Regions from separate parts of the Paenibacillus sp. FSL H7-0350 genome, predicted to be linked through region 2. Evidence: a T-box and tRNA genes for the amino acid it is inferred to sense, from the RefSeq annotation. Region 2 holds a T-box; the other holds one or more tRNA genes.
What was found. The T-box of region 2 lies ahead of lysS (lysine--tRNA ligase). A T-box ahead of a tRNA ligase gene usually reads a tRNA of that ligase, here a tRNA-Lys.
Positions count from the first base shown of each region.

Region 1: it encodes a tRNA-Lys, which carries the amino acid that the T-box ahead of lysS (lysine--tRNA ligase) is inferred to sense. The anticodon was not compared.

Region 1 covers NZ_CP151972.1:4,529,935-4,534,957, reverse strand. Annotated here, with positions in the region: gene ugpC (sn-glycerol-3-phosphate ABC transporter ATP-binding protein UgpC) at 199-1,320, opposite strand; gene NYE24_RS20860 (helix-turn-helix domain-containing protein) at 1,430-2,512, opposite strand; tRNA gene NYE24_RS20855 (tRNA-Lys) at 2,677-2,749, opposite strand; tRNA gene NYE24_RS20850 (tRNA-Tyr) at 2,761-2,843, opposite strand; tRNA gene NYE24_RS20845 (tRNA-Phe) at 2,849-2,924, opposite strand; tRNA gene NYE24_RS20840 (tRNA-Asp) at 2,952-3,029, opposite strand; tRNA gene NYE24_RS20835 (tRNA-Thr) at 3,048-3,123, opposite strand; tRNA gene NYE24_RS20830 (tRNA-Val) at 3,157-3,232, opposite strand; tRNA gene NYE24_RS20825 (tRNA-Met) at 3,242-3,318, opposite strand; tRNA gene NYE24_RS20820 (tRNA-Ser) at 3,343-3,434, opposite strand; rRNA gene NYE24_RS20815 (23S ribosomal RNA) at 3,516-5,023, opposite strand, start outside.
Region 2 covers NZ_CP151972.1:568,050-573,072, forward strand. Annotated here, with positions in the region: gene NYE24_RS02745 (phosphodiester glycosidase family protein) at 1-329, shown strand, start outside; gene NYE24_RS02750 (LysR family transcriptional regulator) at 457-1,389, shown strand; gene NYE24_RS02755 (5-methyltetrahydropteroyltriglutamate--homocysteine S-methyltransferase) at 1,405-2,523, shown strand; gene NYE24_RS02760 (GNAT family N-acetyltransferase) at 2,673-3,128, shown strand; T-box leader at 3,174-3,441, shown strand; gene lysS (lysine--tRNA ligase) at 3,510-5,023, shown strand, end outside.

The DNA of each region.
Region 1 (5,023 bases), 3.6 Mb from region 2:
TGCCGCTTCCCCGCATACCCGTTACATCTTTATCCATTCCAGCTACAGGTAATTCTCCTGCTATCTTAATGGATTATGCCAGTGAATGCAATCTTAACCCCAGCTGTTATCGTTCCAATCCACCATGATCATTACAAGAAAAAGCCGCCTAACCAGGCGGCTTTCTTCATTATAAACTATGTTCACCCTGCAGAGATCTTATCCAAGCAGAACGTTAAGTTCGGATTCTTTATCGAAGATGTGGACTTTGTTCATGTCGATGGCCAATCTAGGCTTGCTGCCTTCACGGGTAGTGGAACGTCCATCTACACGCGCAATTACAGTGTTATTGCCAAGACCGCTCAAGTAGAGGAGCATTTCATGACCAAGGTTTTCCGTAACATCAACCATCGAAGTGAAGATTGTGTTAGGGGAAGCTTCCAGGAATACTGGCTCTTCATGGATGTCTTCTGGACGAACGCCCATAATTACATCTTTACCGATGAAGCCTTTGTTACGCAGGATTGTAGCTTTGCCGCCTGGAACTTCAACATCAAGGTTCTCTGCGCGGAAACGAACAGCGCCGTTCACTTCGGAAAGAGTTCCGTTGATAAAGTTCATTGTAGGGGAACCGATAAATCCGGCTACGAACAGGTTCGTAGGCTCATTGTACAGTTCTTCAGGGGAAGCAGCCTGCTGAATGATACCGTCGTACATAACTACGATACGGTCACCCATTGTCATTGCTTCTGTCTGGTCATGCGTTACATAGATACAAGTGGTTTCAAGGCGTTTAACCAGCTTGGTGATTTCAGCACGCATTTGACCACGAAGTTTAGCATCCAAGTTGGAAAGAGGCTCATCCATCAAGAAGACTTGTGGATCACGGACAATAGCGCGGCCTAGAGCGACACGCTGACGTTGACCACCAGACAGTGCCTTAGGTTTGCGTTCCAGCAAATGCTCGATATCCAGGATTCTTGCTGCTTCGCGCACTTTCTTGTCGATTTCTTCTTTCTTCACTTTGCGCAGTTTCAGACCAAAAGCCATGTTCTGATATACACTCATGTGCGGGTACAAGGCGTAGGATTGGAATACCATCGCGATATCACGGTCTTTAGGAGCAACGTCATTCACTACACGGTCACCAATGTACATTTTACCTTCAGAGATTTCTTCCAGACCAGCGATCATACGCAGGGTTGTGGATTTACCGCAACCGGAAGGACCAACCAGTACGAGGAATTCCTTATCTTTAATATCAAGATTGATATCGATTACTGTTGCTTTATCGGAACCCGGGTATTTTTTGAAAATATGCTCTAAACGTACGCCTGCCATTGTATTTCCCCCTCGAGTCTATTATTGGATTAGAAAATCAAACGCTTTCTTGTACACTTATCTTACCCCAGAGCCGGCCTCATGGCTATTTGTAAGGTTCACAAAAAACCTATTTTCTTTTCGTCACTTTATACAATAACATGGCAAGCTTCACAATAGCGGCATCCCCAAAGCTGCGGACATCGGCACCCGTTTCCTGTTTGATTTTGTCCAGCCTGTAGAGCAACGTGTTACGGTGAATGTACAGCTTCTTGGCGGTTTCACTGACATTGCAGTCCATTTCAAAAAAGGTATCCAGCGTCAGTAGCAGTTCCTTATCCGCCAGTACCGCTGTATAATCACCGATCTGGCCCAGCAGTTGTCTCCGCCGGTCATCTGGAATACTGTTAACCAGCCGCTCCATGTGCAGCTCCCACGGCAGATGAATGTAATCCCCTACCTGGAAGATGCGGCCAAGAATAATAGTCTCCCGCAGCAAGGCGACTGCTCCTGTCAGACCTTTAACCGGAATAATGGCTGGAGAGACTGCAAGATGAAAGACGCCCACCCACTCGCTCGCAATCAGTTCATGCAGCCCCATAGAAGTCTGTGACAGCAAATCCTCAGCACTCTCTTCCTCATCCTCTTTATCATCTCCGTCAGTGAGGAGTTCCTTACGGGCTAAAATTAACCATTCCTTATCCTGCAGAGGAACCAGCAATACATCATTCTCGAAATAACTGCGCAGCAGCTTCATTAAGGAGCGATACGTCATTTGCGGATTATGAACATTCTCGCTTACCAGCATGAAGGGAATCATATCTCCGAACAGCCGGCCCTTCAGTGAGATTTCATCCGGGATCTCCGCATCGTCCTTCTCCTGCTCCAGTTGGGCGTTCAGCCATCCGCTAAGCTGCCTTGCCTCCATCTCTCCTTCTTCCTTGAAGCCGGTTGCCTTCAGTGCTACCGCAAAATTGCGCCCGGCATAATTCACCAATTGCAGCTCAAGCGGTGACAGCCCTTCTGTCTCCACCCATACTGTTGTAACACGGCCATCATTCTCATAGAGGGGAAGCCAAAGATATCCCTCATGAATGACCGGCAATTCCTGATCCTTATCCGTACCTATGCCAAAAAGTGAAGCGGAATGCTGCCTCCCCAGCTGCTTGATTCCGGTCCTCTTTCCGGTGAGTTGCTCCAATTTTTGACGCAAACCCTCACTATCCATCATCACCATTCTCCACCACTTTTGCTTTTTTCGCTTATTTTATCATATTTTGCTGTAAAATGCGGAATTTGCGCTTATGAGCATTATTGAAACATATATCAAATACAAAAAAAGGCCACCACCTAAAGTGATGACCGTTTGATTTAAGATGAGCCATGAAGGACTCGAACCTTCGACACCCTGATTAAAAGTCAGGTGCTCTACCAACTGAGCTAATGGCTCATAAAAAGGGATGGAGGCTGATGGATTCGAACCACCGAACACGTACGTGAGCAGATTTACAGTCTGATGCGTTTGGCCACTTCGCTAAGCCTCCATGTATGGTGGCGCGGGAGGGAATCGAACCCCCGACACAAGGATTTTCAGTCCTTTGCTCTACCGACTGAGCTACCGAGCCATGAAAAAAGCCTGAAAAACAAAAAAATGGCGGAACCGACGGGATTCGAACCCGCGATCTCCTGCGTGACAGGCAGGCATGTTAGGCCAACTACACCACGGTTCCACAATTTGCTCTTAAAAATGGTGCCGGCGAGAGGACTTGAACCCCCAACCTACTGATTACAAGTCAGTTGCTCTACCAGTTGAGCTACACCGGCACGGTGTAAGGCAATACAATTCAAAAATAAAAATGGTGGAGGCTGAGGGGTTCGAACCCCCGACCCTCTGCTTGTAAGGCAGATGCTCTCCCAGCTGAGCTAAGCCTCCGGGTATGTATGGTAGCGGCAGAGGGGATCGAACCCCCGACCTCACGGGTATGAACCGTACGCTCTAGCCAGCTGAGCTACGCCGCCACACTACAAGTATTGGATTTATAATGGCGGAGAGAGAGGGATTCGAACCCTCGCACCGCTTACGCAGTCTAACCCCTTAGCAGAGGGTCCCCTTATAGCCACTTGGGTATCTCTCCAAATTAATGGTAGCCATGTAAATCCGCACAGGAACTTGATTCCTGAAAACTGAATCCGAAACGAATCTGCGTGTTAGAAATTTGGATAAGCCCTCGACCGATTAGTATTGGTCAGCTCCATGCATTGCTGCACTTCCACCTCCAACCTATCTACCTCGTCGTCTTCAAGGGGTCTTACATACTGGGAAATCTCATCTTGAGGGGGGCTTCACGCTTAGATGCTTTCAGCGCTTATCCCGTCCGTACGTAGCTACTCAGCCATGCTCCTGGCGGAACAACTGATGCACCAGCGGTACGTCCATCCCGGTCCTCTCGTACTAAGGACAGCTCCTCTCAAATTTCCTGCGCCCACGACAGATAGGGACCGAACTGTCTCACGACGTTCTGAACCCAGCTCGCGTACCGCTTTAATGGGCGAACAGCCCAACCCTTGGGACCTACTTCAGCCCCAGGATGCGATGAGCCGACATCGAGGTGCCAAACCTCCCCGTCGATGTGGACTCTTGGGGGAGATAAGCCTGTTATCCCCAGGGTAGCTTTTATCCGTTGAGCGATGGCCCTTCCATGCGGTACCACCGGATCACTAAGTCCGACTTTCGTCCCTGCTCGACTTGTAGGTCTCGCAGTCAAGCTCCCTTATGCCTTTGCACTCTGCGAATGATTTCCAACCATTCTGAGGGAACCTTTGAACGCCTCCGTTACTCTTTAGGAGGCGACCGCCCCAGTCAAACTGCCCGCCTGACACGGTCCCCGTACCGGATTACGGTACTAGGTTAGAACCTAGATACGATCAGGGTGGTATCCCAACGGCGCCTCCGCAGAAGCTTGCGCTCCTGCCTCAACGGCTCCCACCTATCCTGTACAGATCGTACCCAAATTCAATATCAAGCTGCAGTAAAGCTCCATGGGGTCTTTCCGTCTTGTCGCGGGTAACCTGCATCTTCACAGGTATTAAAATTTCACCGGATCTCTCGTTGAGACAGCGCCCAAGTCGTTACGCCATTCGTGCGGGTCAGAATTTACCTGACAAGGAATTTCGCTACCTTAGGACCGTTATAGTTACGGCCGCCGTTTACTGGGGCTTCGGTTCACAGCTTCGGGTTTAACCCCTAACCACTCCCCTTAACCTTCCAGCACCGGGCAGGCGTCAGCCCGTATACTTCGCCTTACGGCTTCGCACAGACCTGTGTTTTTGCTAAACAGTCGCTTGGGCCTTTTCACTGCGGCCCCCTCGGGCTATTCACCCTACCGAGGCACCTCTTCTCCCGAAGTTACGAGGTCATTTTGCCGAGTTCCTTAACGAGAGTTCTTCCGCGCGCCTTAGAATTCTCTTCTCGCCTACCTGTGTCGGTTTGCGGTACGGGCACCTTCTCCTGACTAGAGGCTTTTCTTGGCAGTGTGAGATCATGACCTTCGCTACTATAATTTTCGCTCCCCATCACAGCCTGGCCTTAATAGTGTGCGGATTTGCCTACACACCAGCCTCACTGCTTAGACGGACATCCATCAGTCCGCGTCACTACCCTCCTGCGTCACCCCATCGCTCATAGCGGATTACGGTGGTACAGTAATTTCAAACTGTTGTCCTT
Region 2 (5,023 bases):
CAGCCATGGGCCAACGGGCAGACGGTGCGCTCATCTTCGTAGTCATTGACGGGCGGCAGCCGGGCTACAGTATCGGGGCGAACCTGTATGATGTGCAGCAGATTATGCTGAAGCATGGGGCGGTCATCGCGGCCAATCTGGATGGGGGATCTTCGACAGTGCTGGTGAAGGACAATGAGATTGTCAACAAGCCCTCTTCGCAGTATGGGGAGCGTTACTTGCCAACGGCATTCCTGGTATTCGATGACCCTGAGAACGCGAAGATCAAGAATATCTGGGAAGGGCTGGACCCGGCCAAAATCGACGCAGGCAAGAAGCGCACCCAGTAACATCCGCCAGGCCACCTGCTTCAATAATCTATAGTAGATCAGACGTGGCAGGTGTGCTAGGATAACAAGTAAATTCTTATTTTGATGGACCTGCCAGGTGAAGTCCTTGATCGGAGGGGGAAAAGGTTTGACTTTGCAGCAGCTCCGCTACGCGATTGAGATTGCGAACAGCGGCTCTATGAATGAAGCGGCCAAACGGCTATTTGTGTCGCAGCCCAGCCTCTCGAATGCTATCAAAGAGCTGGAGAACGAGCTTGGCATCACGATTTTTGAACGGAATAACCGGGGGATCAGTATCTCAGCCGAAGGCATGGAATTCCTGGGTTATGCCCGGCAGATTATTGAGCAGACCGAATTCATGGAGAACCGCTATACCGGCAAGAAGCGCAGCCCGATCTATTTCTCGGTATCTACACAGCATTATGCGTTTGTTACGGATGCTTTTGTGAAGCTGATGAAGGAGAGCAAGGTGCAGGAGTACAATTTCAGCTTGAGAGAGACGCAGACCTATGAGATCATCGAGGATGTGCGTACCCTGCGCAGTGACATCGGGATTCTGTATATCAACGAGAGCAACTACAAGATCATGAACAAGCTGTTCAGTGACGGGAACCTGAAGTTCACTCCGCTGTTCAATACGAATCCGCATGTCTATGTGCGGGCAGGACATGTTTTGGCTGCAAAAGAGTGGATCACGGCGGAGGACATTCATCCGTATCCTTACATTACTTTTGAGCAGGGGGATAACAATTCGCTGCATTTCTCGGAGGAGATGCTTAGCTTCACACAGATTGAGAAGAATATTAAGGTGACCGACCGGGCCACGCTGACTCATTTGCTGCTCGGAAGCGATTCGTATACTGTGGGGACCGGGATTATGGCCTCTGAGCTGGATGATGCGGGGCTGATCACGATTCCTTTTGACAGCAAGGAAGTGTTCTCTGTCGGCTGGATCGCCCACAAGGACCGCAAACCGAGTGAGATTATGTCTACATATATTGATATTCTGAATGATTTGGTGTCGGGTAATGTGTTTAAGTTTGAATCTTTCTTACTATAAGAGCAGGAGGGACGTATGAGCAGTCCAGTGATCGGATCGACAAGAAACGCACCGCCCTTCCGTTACGACATTGTCGGGAGCTTCCTGCGTACAGAGGAGATCAAGAATGCGCGCAGCCTACATGCGGAAGGTGAACTAACTGCGGGACAACTGCAGGAAATTGAGACTGTGGAGATTCGGAAGCTGCTGGAGCAGGAGAAGGCGCTTGGGCTGCATGCGGTCACAGACGGAGAATTCCGCCGCTCCTGGTGGCATCTTGACTTCTTCCTGGGGATTGAGGGTACTGGAAGGATTACGCTTGGTGGTACCCCCGGGGCTACCAAAGAACAGTTGAACCGGGCCGAGAGCTTCAGAATTACCGGTAAAATCGCCTTCGGGGACCATCCTATGGTCGAGGAATTCCGCAGCTTGCAGCAGATGGCCGGAGAGACCATGGCCAAAATGACGATTCCTTCCCCCTCTTTGTTCCATTTCGTGCAGGAGTATAACGGAAACGAGATTTATTCTGATACCGAAACGTTGTACGGCGACATCATTCAGGTGTACCGGTCGGCGATTCAGGCCTTCTATGATGCCGGTTGCCGTTATCTGCAGCTGGATGATACCACCTGGGGGACGCTGTGCAGCGGCAGACATCGTGCTCATCTGCGCAGCAGGGGCGTTGACCCGGATCAGCTGGCCAAAGATTACGTCCGGCTGATCAACGAGAGCATTGCCGGCCGCCCGGCGGACATGACCATTGCCTTGCATGTATGCCGGGGCAATCTCCGCTCGACCTGGTTCGCCGCCGGAGGGTACGGGCCGGTCGCCGAGGAGCTGTTCTCGAATACGAACGTGGACGCGTTCTTCCTCGAATACGACAATGAACGCTCCGGCGACTTCGAGCCGCTGCGCTTCATCCGGGACCAGTTCGTGGTGCTGGGACTGGTGACGACGAAGCATGGCGGTCTGGAAAGTAAAGAGCAGCTCATCGCGCGTATCGAAGAAGCTGCACAGTATGTAGACATCAACAAGCTATGCCTAAGTACACAATGCGGCTTCGCCTCTTCGGAGGAAGGCAATATTTTGACAGAAGAAGAGCAGTGGGATAAGCTGCGGCTGGTGATTGAGACGGCGAATGAGGTTTGGGTGTAAGTTAGTGGGGAGGATTGCCGGGGGTGGCAATCCTCCTTTTCGTAGTTGTAGTCTTTTTCTTTAACCATTCTGTACCAGTCGTACGGATTCCCTCTACAGTATAATGTTGGGAGCGGATTCAATACTGAGTCTATATCTCTGGAGGGAATATGATGGTTATTGAACTACGACCTGTATCGGCCGAGAACTGGTATGATTGCACATTGCTGAAAGTGAAGCCAGAGCAACAAAGCGTTTTTCCTGCTCCGGTGGTTAATTGGATTGCTGAAGCAAAATTCGTGCAGGAATTTGAGCTGGGGGCCATTTATTCAGGAGATGTGGTGGTAGGATTTATTGTCTTTTGTACAACTCCCGATGAGGACGGTAACTGCTGGATACCTGCCCTTATGATTGATGAGCATCATCAAGGACAGGGTTATGCCAGACAAGCCATGGTGAAATTAATCGGGCATATGCGAAACGAAGGGTGTACCCGATTAATGATCGGCCATAGACCCGACAACCGGATAGCCGGATTGTTGTATGAGTCTTTAGGATTCCAAAAGGTCAGTGAAGAGTTATGTGTTGGTGAGGTTGTACGTTGTTTGGAGCTTAAGTTTCATTGACAAAACCATCCACCCCAGCGTAAAATGGCTGATAACAACTTACAGCAACAAGCGATGAAGAGAAGAGTAAGCAGGCGGCAGCGTTCACAGAGAGCTCCAGAGTGGTGAAAGGGAGCAGCGAATCGCCTGATCTGAAAAAAGTCTCCGAGCTGCATAGGGAATTGGGCACAGGATGTCCAAGGATGGTATGCCGGGATCTCCCGTTACAGAGATAGGGTATAAGTGTTATGGCCGTACCCGAAGAGGCGGATAAGGCAACTTGTCCGTGAACAGAGGTGGTACCACGAAGCTGATTCAAGCTCTCGTCCTCAAGATATTAATCTTGAGCGCGGGAGTTTTTTTGCTTTTACCCAACTATATCAAACAGTAGAGGTGATTATCATGCATTGGGCAGAGAGAATGGCAAGCCGGTTAATCGCGGAGCATCCGCAGCGGCAGACGTATGTATGTGCATCCGGGATCAGCCCGTCCGGGTCCGTTCATATCGGGAATTTCCGCGAGGTGGTGACGACTGCATTTGTGGCGAAGGCGCTGCGGCGGGCGGGGAAGGAGGTGCGGTTTATTTTCTCGTGGGATGACTTCGACCGGTTCCGTAAAGTGCCGGCCCACGTAGACCCTGGCTTCTCTGATTATATTGGGCTTCCCTATTCGCAGGTGCCTTGTCCGTATGGCTGTCATGCTTCGTATGCGGCACATTTCGAGTCGGAATTCCAGCAGGCGCTTCAGGTATTTGAGATTGAGCCAGAGTTCATCTATCAGAGCCGGGAATACCAGTCAGGCCGTTATTCTCCGCAAATTCTGCACGCCCTGCGCCGCCGGGGAGAGATCTACGATATCCTGATGTCATTCAAAACAGGCGGGAGTTCGGCGGAGGAACGGGCTGCATTCTATCCCATCCATCTCTATTGCGGGCATTGCGGCAAAGACTCGACCACCATTCTGGATTACGACGACACAGCGGAGACTGTGGCTTACCGCTGCGGCTGTGGTCATTGCGATATCGTACATATTCCGCAGGCGGACAATATCAAGCTGCACTGGAAAATCGACTGGCCGATGCGCTGGCAGCAGGAACAGGTCGTATTCGAGCCGGGCGGCCGTGACCATTCGTCTGAGACAGGGAGCTATAATGTGGCTGCGGTCATCGCAGAGCAGATCTTCGGGTATTCACCACCTGTGTATGAGCCATATGAATTCATCAGCATCAAAGGCAGCTTCGCCAAAATGTCCAGCTCCTCCGGGCATAATTACACTCCAGATGATCTGCTAGAGGTCTATGACCCTGAGAATATCCTGTTCCTGTTCGCCAAATACCAGCCGAATGCCGCCTTCCATATCGGGCTGGATGAGGATGTGCTGCGCAATTATGCGGAGTTCGAGCGTTATGCTGCAGGAGCGCGGGCAGGCACGTTAACGGGCGATCTTGCGGGTGCGCTGGAGCTGTCTCTGCTAAGCGACTCTCCACTGAGTGCTGGAACCACCGTTAGCTTCGGTCAGGTAGCCAGTCTGCTTCCCTTAATTAACTTCGACAGGGGAAGGCTCCGGGAGATGTTCAACAGAAACGGGGAAGATGCAGATGAGCTGCGGCTGCAGAGGGTGGCGGACCGGGCGGAATACTGGATCAGGAACTGGATGCCGCACAAGCTGGTGACGATTCAAGACTCGCCCAATTATGCTTATTATCATTCTCTTACCGGAGTAGAGCTGAAATGGTTGCGGAGCTTATGCAGTCTGCTACGGAGCAGGGAGCTGGACGAGACGCAGCGGATGACCGAAATCTACGCCATTTGTCAGCATGAAGACAAGAAGACGATGCGCAGCCGGCAAAAAAGACTGTTCACTATCATTTATCAGCTGGTGCTTGGTGCCGGGGAGGGTCCGCGTCTGCCCTGGCT